Regions from separate parts of the Pseudoalteromonas sp. A3 genome, predicted to be linked through region 1. Evidence: predicted binding sites of a transcription regulator. Region 1 holds the regulator's gene; each other region holds the start of a gene.

What was found. Region 1 encodes LexA, which represses DNA repair genes until DNA is damaged. Its sites were predicted from a motif close to TACTGTATNNNNATACAGTA; they were not measured.
Region 2: a site for LexA is predicted at 1,807-1,826, ahead of ruvC (crossover junction endodeoxyribonuclease RuvC). Genes of this name have one in related genera too.
Region 3: a site for LexA is predicted at 1,761-1,780, ahead of dinB (DNA polymerase IV). Genes of this name have one in related genera too.

The regions. Positions count from the first base shown of each region.
Region 1 covers NZ_JAPCKL010000014.1:33,529-37,820, reverse strand. Annotated here, with positions in the region: gene ctaD (cytochrome c oxidase subunit I) at 1-301, opposite strand, end outside; gene coxB (cytochrome c oxidase subunit II) at 301-1,437, opposite strand; gene lexA (transcriptional repressor LexA) at 1,910-2,527, opposite strand; gene OIZ54_RS17865 (PaaI family thioesterase) at 2,705-3,145, shown strand; gene OIZ54_RS17860 (hypothetical protein) at 3,156-3,536, opposite strand; gene OIZ54_RS17855 (Rho termination factor N-terminal domain-containing protein) at 3,768-4,019, shown strand; gene OIZ54_RS17850 (hypothetical protein) at 4,163-4,292, shown strand, end outside.
Region 2 covers NZ_JAPCKL010000013.1:79,013-83,304, forward strand. Annotated here, with positions in the region: gene ruvB (Holliday junction branch migration DNA helicase RuvB) at 1-605, opposite strand, end outside; gene ruvA (Holliday junction branch migration protein RuvA) at 613-1,230, opposite strand; gene ruvC (crossover junction endodeoxyribonuclease RuvC) at 1,233-1,757, opposite strand; gene OIZ54_RS17490 (ABC transporter permease) at 1,886-4,292, opposite strand, start outside.
Region 3 covers NZ_JAPCKL010000015.1:40,826-45,117, forward strand. Annotated here, with positions in the region: gene OIZ54_RS18430 (M17 family metallopeptidase) at 1-457, opposite strand, end outside; gene dinB (DNA polymerase IV) at 697-1,749, opposite strand; gene OIZ54_RS18440 (acyl-CoA thioesterase) at 2,226-2,648, shown strand; gene OIZ54_RS18445 (aldo/keto reductase) at 2,716-3,768, shown strand; gene OIZ54_RS18450 (ABC transporter substrate-binding protein) at 3,877-4,292, shown strand, end outside.

The DNA.
Region 1 (4,292 bases):
TCCAGTTAGCAAGCCCTGTAAAGGCTGGCATTACAGCACCAAACACCATAATTAAACCGTGTACTGTGGTCATTTGGTTAAAAAAGTGTGGGTCTACCAATTGTAATCCTGGCTGAAATAACTCAGCCCGAATAACCATGGCCATTGCACCGCCAATTAAAAACATAGTCAGCGAAAAAATTAAGTACATGCTGCCAATATCTTTATGGTTTGTTGTGTATAACCAACGTTTAAAACCTTTGGCTGGGTGGTGGCCGTGGTGAGCGTCATTGGCGTTAGGTTGTTCTACTATGCTACTCATTAGTTCGCCTCCGCATCAAGTGCTGCCTGAATTTCACTAGGTTGGATGACATCACCCGTTTCATTACCCCACGCATTACGTTTATAGGTAATTACCGCTGCAAGTTGTTTAATTGAGAGCTGCTTTGCAAATGCTTGCATTGCAGTTCCTGGGCGGCCATGAATCACTACATCAATGTGATCTTTTATATCACCCAAAACAATGGGGCTGCCTTTTAGCGCAGGAAATACGCCCGGTAAGCCCATACCTGTGGGTTGATGACACGCAGCGCAACTTGCCATATACACTTGCTCACCTAGTGTCATTAGCTCTTCTTTAGGAATTGTTGTCTCAAGCAGTGCTGCATCAGCAAGTGCGGCTTTTTGCTTAGCTTGCTTAGCATCTGCAAGCCATGCGTTAAAGTCCTCTTGCGATTTAGCTTCAACCACCACGGGCATAAAACCATGATCTTTACCGCACAGCTCTGCACACTGTCCTCGGTAAATACCTTCTTCGTTAATGTTGGTCCACGTTTCGTTGATAAACCCCGGATTGGCATCTTTTTTAACGGCAAAATCGGGTACCCACCAAGAGTGAATAACATCATCAGAGGTCATTAAAAAACGCACCTTTTGATTAATTGGCAGTACTAAAGGTTTATCAACCTCAAGTAAGTAATTAGGGTTTTTATTAGTAAGGTTGGCTATTTCGTCTTGAGGGGTAGATAAAATAGAGTAAAACTCTACGTCTTCGCCCATGTATTCATAATGCCACTTCCACTGTGACCCTGTAATTTTAATGGTTAAATCGGCCTTACTGGCATCTTCCATCGCAATGAGGGTTTTAGTGGCAGGGATTGCCATGGCAATTAAAATAACAAACGGAATGGCAGTCCAAAGAATTTCTACTTTGGTACTTTCATGAAATTGGGCAGGAACTGCCCCTTTAGATTTACGGTGATGAATCAGTGCCCAAAACATTATTGCGAACACTATCACCCCAATCACACAACATATTAAAAATATGGTCATGTGTAGCTGATATACATTATTACTTATATCGGTTACGCCCTTGCGCATATTGTATTGGCTATTAGCCAGCACTTGCTGCGGGAACATAATCAACACAAGCCACAAGGTAGAGGTCAGTTTACCCATGTGACGGCTCCTTTGATGCTATTGCGAATGCAAAGCGAAGAGGCATACGGCTTAAACGCCAATTCGTTATTTTTATTTTTTAACCAATCTTATTTTTGATTGGTATCGCTAGGACAACAAAAGGTTTGTGTATATTGTGTGTTCTCATAACTAAAAAGCTGTGAGTTATTGTTAGTCCAGCACATTAATGATTAGCTAAAAAACGTACAACAAGCAAGTTTTAGTATAAAAAACAATCAAGTGATATTTTAAGATTGACTAAATGACGGCGTATTAAATTGTTATTTAACAGCCAAGACACGAGCAAAATTAAGGGATGTAACACGCTTAGGGAGATAAAAGTATGAGTGAAAAAAAGTTTACAGCCTAAATAATTTTAGGGCGCTTTGAGATGGTGGAAGGTCTGTTTTTAAAACAAAAATGCACACTTAAAAGTGCGCATTTATAAATATTACTTAAAAATAGTTAAAAATTACATCCAGTCGGCATTTCTTATTACGCCAACAGCTAACCCTTCAATATTAAAAGATTCGTTTTCAAGGTCTACTTCAATTGGCGTAAACTCTTCGTTTTCGGCGTGTAATAATACTTTTCGGCCTGCTTTTTCTAGGCGTTTTACGGTTACGTCTTCATCTACTCGTGCAACCACAACTTGGCCGTTTTCTGCAGTTTGAGTACGGTGTACGGCAAGTAAGTCGCCATCCATAATACCTATATCTTTCATACTCATGCCGTTAACACGCAGTAAAAAGTCGGCGGCTGGTTTAAACATAAGTGGGTCTATTTTACAGTGACTCTCAACATGTTCTTGCGCCAAAATAGGCGAACCCGCTGCAACTCTACCTATTAATGGTAGCCCTAGTTGCTCAGGCTCTTCTTCTTCAACCAATTGAATACCACGGCTTGCGCCTGGTTTCATTTTAATAACACCTTTTTTGGCAAGCGCTTTTAAGTGCTCTTCTGCGGCATTGGCACTTTTAAAACCGAGTGTTTGCGCAATTTCGGCACGTGTAGGAGGCATACCAGTGTCTTTAATAAAAACTTTTATTAGTTCGAGTATTTGAGCTTGGCGTTTAGTTAATGGTCGCATACAACTGGTTTTCCATACAGTACATTTAACTGTGAGTATATACAGTTAAATAAAAATCGCAAATTTAAATTGTGCTTTAAAATAGCTAAATACACCGCGCCTGGATAAATTTTAGGTAATTACAGACGTTCAGTATTTAAAATGCTATAAATTTGCTTTCAATATAAAGGAGTAATTATGAGTATTTGGCATCAACCCATCACATTAGAGCTTTGCAAACAGTTAGATGAGGGAATAAACGGCCAAGGCACGCTAATGAAAACCATGGGCATAGAAATAACCGAAATAGGAGATGATTACCTAGTGGCTACCATGCCTGCTATTCCTGAGCATCATAATCCTATTGGTATGGTACATGGTGGCGCAAATGTGGTACTTGCCGAAACCGTAGCAAGCTACGCCGCTAACTTTGTCGTGGACTTTACAAAATTTTATTGTGTTGGACAGGAAATTAGCGCCAGCCACTTAAAGGCCTCTCGAAATGGCACTTTAACCGCCGTTACTCGTGCATTTCATATTGGTAAGCGCAGTTCTGTATGGGAAATAAAAATAACCAATAGCCGCGGCGAGCTTTGCTGCGTATCAAAAATGACCGCAGCGGTTGTCGAGCGCAAATAATTAACTATGGCTACTTTTCGATAGGGTAAATCGTTATTTCCATACCAGCGCCAATGGCAGATATACGTAGCAATGTATCTGCATGTAGAGCTTGGTTAAAACACTTAGGCGACGTGCCCGACTCAAAGCCTATATCAAACGTTCTGCGCGAACAGCTTAGCCACTGTTTAAGCGCATTACGTGAACACGACTCTATTAATTCACATAAGTGGTTGATTGCTTTGTCTGGCGTGGTTATATCACCTGAGGCTTCAATACGCGCCAATTGACGATATTCGTCTTTGTCATAATGCAAAACCATCGCGTTTTTCTTTAAGTCTGCCACTAGGGCGCTAATATCTTGTTTAGACTCAAGCTCTAGATCTACATTTAAAAATTGAATTTCCGACATTGTCTGCTTTTTACCCTCTTATAGTTTCATCGCAAACTTTAACGCAGTTTTACTTTTATACCAAATCAACAAAGCGCTAAACATGGCTTTATTCATAGAAAATACCTGTTTAAACGCCATTGGCACCTAATTTGCCTTATAAAACGAGTTAGGCTAGTTACGCTTAATTTTACCGTTTATGTATGAAAGTTATACACACACTGTGTAATTAAACGCTTCAGGAGGACAATTATGGTAGATCATGGCCCGCAAATTAAAAACGACGATCAGTACGATGCGCTTCGAGATGAAGGCATGAGCAAACAAAAAGCCGCGCGCATTGCTAATAGCAATACTCATAAAACCGCAGTTAAAGGCGGCAAAGCCTCAAAGTATGAGCAGCGCACTAAAAAGCAGCTGTACAATAAAGCTAAAGAGCTCGGCATTAGCGGCCGCTCTAAAATGAGTAAACAAGGGCTAATAAATGCCTTACGTGAGCATTAAACACAGCCTCACTGATTTTTTACCGCTCCTTTTTATTATTTTTATAAAGTTAGAGTAAGCTTATGAATAACTGCGACAAAATGCCGCAGTAAAAGCATGGGCTGCTGTAATACACTAACGCTAAAAATAATAAGAAGCACAAAATGAGAAAACAACTATTTAAGCGCGCTCGAAAACTACATAAGTGGCTAGGCTATTTACTTGCCTTACAAATTTTAGCTTGGCTGTTAGGCGGCTTAGTAATGAGCGCGATACCACTTGAATACGTACACG
Region 2 (4,292 bases), on a different contig from region 1:
AAATCTAGGTAATGTGCAGAGCGCCCCACTATATGCGATAAGTCAGCTACCGAGTAAAACTCTAAGCGCTGAACTATACCAAAACGGTCTCTAAGTGGTGAGGTAAGTGAGCCTGCGCGTGTTGTCGCGCCAATAAGCGTAAACGGCGGTAAGTCTAATTTAATAGAGCGTGCAGCGGGGCCTTCACCAATCATAATATCGAGTTGGTAATCTTCCATTGCGGGGTAAAGTATTTCTTCAACTTGTGGGCTGAGTCTGTGTATTTCATCAATAAACAGCACATCGCCTTCTTCAAGGTTGGTAAGTAATGCAGCAAGGTCGCCGGCTTTTTCAAGTACTGGGCCTGAAGTGGTTTTAATACTTACATTAAGCTCATTGGCAACAATATTAGCAAGCGTGGTTTTACCTAAGCCCGGCGGGCCAAATATTAATAGATGATCGAGCGCTTCACCGCGGCTGCGCGCTGCCTCTATAAATATTTCCATTTGCTGCTTAACATGCGGCTGACCTTTGTAGTCGGCTAAAAGCTTGGGCCTTATTGCGCGGTCTATGGTGTCTTCGTTGGTTTTTTCGCTCGCGTCAATTAAACGATCAGCTTCAATCATGGGTTACTCACAACATTGATTTTAAAGATTCTTTAATAAGAACCTCAGTAGACATATCGGGTTTACTCACCGATTTTACTGCTTTTTGCGCCTGTGGCAATTTATAACCAAGCGCAACAAGTGCCGATACGGCATCGTCTGCGGCATTATTGGCAATTGTTGCATCGCTAGGAGGCTCTATAACGGCATTATCGCTATATGGCGTAAATAAATCGTTACCCCAATCTTTTAAGCGGTCTTTCATTTCAAGCACTAAACGCTCAGCGGTTTTTTTACCCACACCCGGTAATTTAACCAATGTTGTGGCATCTTCGTTGTTTACGCAACTAACAAATTGTTGCGCCGACATGCCCGACAATATTGCTAGGCCTAGTTTAGGACCCACACCATTTGCTTTTAATAGTTCTCTAAAAAGCGCGCGCTCGGTTTTATTATTAAAGCCAAATAATAGTTGTGCGTCTTCGCGTACTACAAAGTGTGTGTACACTATGGCGTTTTCGCCAATATTGGGTAAGTCGTAAAAACAGGTCATGGGCATTTGTACTTCGTAGCCTACGCCGCTTACTTCTAATAAAATTTCAGGCGGTTGCTTTTCAACTAAAGTGCCATTTAAACGGCCAATCATATTTATTTCCTTAAACGTCCTCTAACGGTTTTGCTTGCGCTACCCGCTAGTTTTATTAAATTTTGTTCTGAGTGCGCATGGCAAATTGCAATAGCAAGCGCATCGGCCGCATCGGCTTGCGGTGTGCCAGGTAATTTTAAAATATTTTTTACCATGTGTTGCACTTGAGACTTATCGGCGCCGCCATTACCTACCACGGCTTGTTTAATTTGCCGGGCTGAGTATTCAAATACGGGTAAGTCGGCCATAGAGGCTCCCACTATGGCGGCTCCTCGGGCTTGGCCAAGTTTTAGCGCGGCATCCGGGTTATGCGCCATAAATACTTTTTCTATGGCAAAGGTTTCGGGGGAGAACTGCTCTATTATTTGCGTGATCCCTTGGTAGATCATTTTTAATCGTATGGGGAACTCATGCTCGGCTAATTTAATGCACCCGCTTCCTAAATAGGTAAATTTAGCGCCTTGATGCGCAACCACACCATAACCGGTTAAACGCGAACCTGGGTCTATCCCTAAAATAATGGCCAAACAGCACACTCATTATTGTTATTTTTCAATAACGGTAATAATGCCAGAGCACTGTATAAATTACCAGTGGCGAGTAAAAACAAAAACGCCCGCAACTTAGTGCGGGCGTTTAGCGTTAAAAGTATAGCTTAGGCTAAAGCACGTACTAAACCTTGGGTATTTTGTTTAAGTTTACGGGCAATCATAAAGTAGCCAAGTGCGGCTACAAATACCCCGCCCGACACAGGCCCTATTAGCCAAATTGCCGGGTGCAATTTACCGGCTAAGTCAAACATTTGCTGCTGAACAATCAATAAGGCTATATCACTAAATAATGCAGCTACAAACCCGGCTAAGCCACCTAATAGCAAAAACTCATAAAGCGTCGCATTTTTTATTAGCCGCCCTTTGGCGCCTAACGTTCGCAGTATTACTATTTCCTGCATTCGCTCGCCAAGGCTCGCTTGCACCTGAGATATAAGCACTAATGCGCCACACAACACCACAATAGCAAGCACAAAGCCAATAGCTAACGACACCTGCTCAATGGTTGATTGTATTTGCTTAACAAAGTTATCTACATCGATGGCGGTAATGGTTGGATAACTGCGCAGTAACTGGCTAAACGCTTTCTTTTGTTCTGGCTCTATACGCACAGATGAAATATACGTAGCCGGAAAACCTTTTAGCACATCGGGGCTTAAAATAATAAAAAAGTTAGGTTTTAGCGTAGCCCAATTTACTTTACGCACACTGGTAATTTTGGCGTCAAATGATTGCGCACCAATTAAGAATGTTAAAGTGTCGCCTATTTCTACGTCTAGGCGCTCCAACATAGACTCCTCAACCGATGCCTCACCCACTGCGCCTTCGCCAAACCACTGCCCTTGCACAATTTCGTTTTGGGCTGGCACATTATCAAGCCAGGTTAGATTAAGCTCACGGCCAATGCCTGAACGCGCTTCTTCATCTTTTTTCTCGTTATCTTGCAACGACACTTTACGCGCAACAAGCTCGCCATTTATCGCATTTACTCGCCCACGAATGGTTGGATAAAAATCCGAAACTAAAATATCGTTCTCTGCTAGGTAATTATTTACAGGCTCAAGTTCGTTTTGCGTAATATTAACTAAAAATGCATTAGGCGCATCGGCGGGTAATTGAGACTGCCAATCTGAGATCATGTCATTTTTAAGCACAATCAAAAACAATAGCAATTTTATCGCCAATGAAAAGCTAATAAGCTGCACCGCATTTACGTTGGCACGCTTTTGTATAGAGGCAATGGCTAACGACCAACTGTTGCCTGGTTTTAAGCCTAATTTACGGCCACCGCCAAATATTAATTTTGAAATAACAAATAAAACCGCAATCAAAGCAAGCGTAGAGACAAATAAAATAAGCGTTATTTTAATGTTATTACTAAATAACCACATTAATAAAAACACCGTAAGCGCGCTTAAACCTAAGTGCACACGGCTTACGGCTAGTCTGTCGCCTAAATTACGGCGCAATACTCTAAGCGGTGGAATATCAAATAAATCAAGCAGTGGCTTAATAGAGAACATAACTGCACATATAACGCCTGTGCTAATGGCCACCAGCCAAGGTTTAAATCCGGCGGCAGGTAAGCTCATATCCATGCTTTTTGCTAAATAACCAGTGGCTATTTCTTGTAAGCCGTAGCCTATGGCTAAACCCACAATAACCGCTAAAGCACACACCATGAGTAAGTGCATAAAATATATTTTACGAATTAATGCACGGCTTCCGCCAAGTGTTTTCATCATTGCTACGGGGTCGTATTGGCGCTCACAATAACGCTTTGCCGACACAGCAATAGCAACCGTAGCCAAAATAATGCCCAGCAAACCGGCCAGTAATAAAAAACTTTCTGCACGGTTTAAGCTATTTGATATGGGTGATTGCCTATCTTTTACGCCATACCAACGTTGATTTTCAGCCATTTGCGGCTTTAACCATTCATAAAACCGCGTTATATCTGATTCATCGCCTGCATAGAGTTGGCGGTAATTTACTCGGCTGCCAGGTTGAATAACCTCAGTTTTTGCTACATCAGCAATATTTATAAGCACTCTGCGGCTGCTCGAAAATACATTAAACGGCGCATCTGGCTCTTCAACCACCACTTTTTCTACATTAAATACTGCTGCGCCTAGCTCTACTTGGCTGCCAATATCAATATTTAAGCTGTAAAAAACCGATTCACTTAGCCATACATTGCCAGGCTTTGGGCCGCCCTGCGCTACTTGTGTTTCGCCAAGCAATGATGATTTAACTTTTAACTCGCCTTTTAACGGGTATTCGTTAGACGCCGCTTTTACCGAGGTAAATTGCATCTCGTCGTTGGCAAATAACATGGTATCAAAGTAGATCATTTGCGCAGTTTGTAAGTTTTCTTGTTTGGCTTTGCTAATAAACGCCGTGTCTAGCTCATGAGCACTTGCCAATACTCTATCTGCGGCAATAAACGCGCTACTTTTTTGCGCTATGCTTTGTGCTATTCGCTCAGTGACCATAGACAGTGTAAGCACC
Region 3 (4,292 bases), on a different contig from region 1:
CAATTTGCGTAATAGGTTCAATGCTTTCGCCGTGGTATTCGCGCGCCTCCAAAGGTTGCCATAATGCTTGGCATGCGCCTAAATACGCCACTTCTAATGCATGCTGGTAACGCGCATCTGTATGTAATTTTGGTAAGTAAATAGCAGGGTTTACACTACCCGCGGCTTTTGCTTCGTTAATCGCTAGTTTAGCAGCATCAAAGTAGCGTCTTACATCATCGTAATCGCGGTTAAGCGGCCCAGTAGGCGCTAAAACAACGCGTACATTATCAACCACTAAAAACGTAACTTGTTTACCAATACGAGAATCTACTTTAGCGTATGATTCGATAGCATCACTTAATGAGTTATTGGCTAATTGAGAAAAGTCATCACTAATTATAATAAGTGCATCGTGAGAAAATGAGTCAAAGCTTGCACTAAGTGATTGTGCAGCTATCGCTTGAGGATATGCCATAAGTAAAACTCCTGTTAGAAAACATAAGGGGCTATTATCGTTGATATAAAAACACAAAACCAGCCAACTGCGATCAGCTCATTTTAATCTGGCAACTTGGTTTTACAGCTAACTAAAGTGACTCAGTGTTTTAAGAAGAAACTAACAACAACTATATAGCTTTTAGTAAAGGCAGCCCCTGCTTGCTCCACGTTTAAATTACTTTGCTAAAGCACTCTAAATTGCAAAAAAGCGTGTAGTTAATCAAGAATACTCAGTTGCAAATTTAAATTAGGTTCATTTTTAACACCTACCCCAATACCTAATAAACGCACCGGTTGCTGCATCCCACGTTGATACGCCTTAGAGAGTAATTCAGTAAAAATAGCAGTATTTAATTGATGATGAGCTTGATCAGCTGAGGTAACAACAAAGTTTGCAAACTTCACTTTTACACTTAGCTTATTAATACGGTTTTGTAGCTGTTGCTTATTAAGGCGCGCTGTTAGCTCTTGGAGTAATTTAGGTAACTGATCTAAACATTCTTGTAAGCTATTTTTGTTGTATTCATAGGTGTGTTCAACACTAAGGGATTTACGGACTCGTTCAGTGGTTACTTTACCAATATATTCGCCAGCACATTTTTGATAAAGCGATACACCAAAATTCCCCACATGCTGCTGCATCCAATTAACGCCTTTCTCGCGAACGTCTTTACCTGTGTATAACCCCTTTAAATTAAGCTTTTCGAGGGTTACTTTGCCCACACCAGGGATTTTACCCAGCGGTAAATTATTTAAAAACGCATCAACTTCATCCGGTAAAACCACAAATTGGCCATTGGGTTTATTTTCGTCACTGGCTATTTTGGCAATAAACTTAATGGGGGCAACCCCGGCAGAGGCAGTAAGGCCGGTATCGTTATAAATATCTGCTCTAATTTGCTGAGCAATAAGCGTTGCGCTGCCTTTGCATGCGGTGCTGTTGGTTACATCTAGGTAAGCTTCATCAAGCGACAGCGGCTCTATTTGGTCGGTATAGCGTTTAAATACAGCGCGTATTTGGTTAGAAATTTCTTTATAAACCGCCATGCGCCCGGGCACAATAACTAAATCGGGACATAATTGCTTAGCGTGGTAGTTAGACATAGCCGAGCGAACACCATATTCGCGCGCTATATAATTTGCTGTAGAGAGCACGCCACGACGGCTATTGCCACCAATCGCTAAAGGCACACTGGCAAGTTTGGGGTTATCGCGCATTTCAACCGCTGCATAAAAGCAGTCCATGTCGATATGAATAAACTTTTTCATTACCACATAACAACTGTTTATTTATACAGCCATTATTAAGGATTCACTTTCATTAAGCAAGTCCATTAAAGCCTGTTTAACTTGCTAAAGTTAAAAGCGCTACTAGGTGTAGCGCGTTAAACCGTGCAAGCTTTAAACAGCTTTTTTAAAACGGCTGCTTAAAGCGCTTTGATTTTTTAAAGCAATGTAGCCAAAAAACAAACTCCAATAAAAACCCCGCAGCTAAAAGCATTATGCCGCCGGAGGCATTACCCATTGCATAGCAAGCAAAAGACGCTATAAAAACTAAACTGGCTAAAGCCCAATTAATTATATTTTGCATGTGTGTTCTCGTGTGTGCGTTGTCTGTGTTATTTAACTGTAGTCCTAAAAATAAATAGGTACAATCATCTTATAAAAAAACATGGCATTTATTGTCTTGAGCTACAAACACCATATTGATAACCTCATTCATTTAAAACTAAGAGTACACATACATGCAAAGGTTCAAAGATCAGCACCCTATTCATACCGATATCACCGTAGCATGGGCCGATATGGACGCCCTACAACATGTTAACAACGTGGTGTACTTGCGTTATTTTGAAATTGCGCGTATCGATTTTCTAAATAAAATAAATCAGTTTGATACGATAAAACCAGGTGGAATAGGCCCGGTCATTAGTGAAAACAATATTCGCTATAAACGTCCAGTGACCTTCCCAGATACCTTAACCGTAGGTATTACTATTTCAGATATAAAAAGCGACCGTTTTATGATGAATTACTCTGTATTTAGCCATGCTCAGCAAGCTATTACTACCACAGGCTATTCTCAAGTTGTTATGTTTGACTTTAAAACAGGACAAAAAGCGGCGATTTCAGAGCCATTACTATCGGCACTACATCAATTCGCTTAATTAGGTTTTATTGCGAATTGGTATTAATTATCCACTCTCAAGATCTTACATAATTTAAGGATTTTAAATGCAATACAGTCCGTTAGGCAGCAGCGGTGTTGATGTTTCTAGAGTATGCTTAGGCAGCATGACTTGGGGTAAACAAAATACCCAACAAGACGCCGATGAGCAAATAGCTTATGCCTTGGCACAAGGCGTTAATTTTATAGATACTGCCGAAATGTATGCCGTTCCTCCTTCACCAGAGACCTACGGTAAAACAGAGCAAATTATAGGTAACTGGCTAAGCCGTAATGCGCAAAAGCGCGGTGATATTGTATTAGCGAGTAAAATTGCAGGCAATGGCTTGTCGTGGGTACGAGATGGCGGCGATATAACACGCAGCGCTGTCATTGAGGCCGTAGATAACTCGCTTAAACGCCTACAAACCGACTACATAGATTTATACCAATTGCATTGGCCTAATCGCTCTACCCCACATTTTGGCAGGCAGTGGCCAGGTAAACTCACTTTTAGTGACGTAGATACTGAGCAACAACAAGCGGGTATGCTTGATATTTTAGAGGGCCTTAATGAGTGCGTTAAAGCCGGAAAAATAAAATATTGTGGCCTTTCAGATGACACCCCATGGGGCATTAGCCAATTTTTAAATTTAGCAAAAGCGCATAACTTACCGCGTATGGTGTCTATTCAGAACGAATTTAGCCTAGCGCACGCTAAAGATTGGCCCTACTTAATTGAGCAGTGTATCCATGAAGATATTGCTTATTTACCTTGGTCGCCGCTTGCTGCTGGCTTGCTAACGGGTAAATACCTAAACGGCGCACGCCCAGCGGGCTCGCGTTGGACATTTATGCAGCGCAATGGCATTTTTAGAGATACCCCTAACGCGCAAAAAGCCACGCAGCGTTATGTAGAGCTTGCACATGCAAGCGGCATAACCCCAGCCCAATTGGCACTTGCTTGGTGTAATCAAGTCGATGGCGTTACCTCGTCAATTATTGGGGCGACCAGCATGGCCCAATTAAAAGAAGACATTGACGCTTTTAGCATAACTTTAAGCGACGACACGCTAACTGAAATTGGCACTATTTTTAAAGATTACCCGCAACCATATTAAACCCAGATAATAGGCAGTTTTTTTACTGCCTTTTTCTCTCTTACATTTGAACATATACAAAGTAAAACTATACTAAAGTTAACTTAAATGGATTATTTTTAGTGAGTTATGCTTAGAAATGTAATTTTATTCTTTGGTGTACTAGGTGGTTTAATGCGTTACGGGTACGCTGACAATACTCACCCAATTGAAGAAATTGTATGGTTACAAAGTTACACGCCCCCGTTTCATATGGATAAAGATTCGCATGCGCCGCAAGGCGGTATTTGTGACAACCTCACCGAGCAACTAATTAACAGCATTGATGATGTAAAACATACGCGACTAATCGTGCCGCAAGAGCGAATTAATAAGCACTTAAATGAAGGCGATAATGCATGTTTTCCGTGTGTTATTCATAAAAAAACGGCCAATGGGGTGTTACAGTTTTCTACCCCCACCACGGTTTACCCGCCTTTTTCGGTTTTAACCACTCAAAAACTTGCTCCAGAAATACGCGCTAAGCATGGCAGCCCTATTAAACT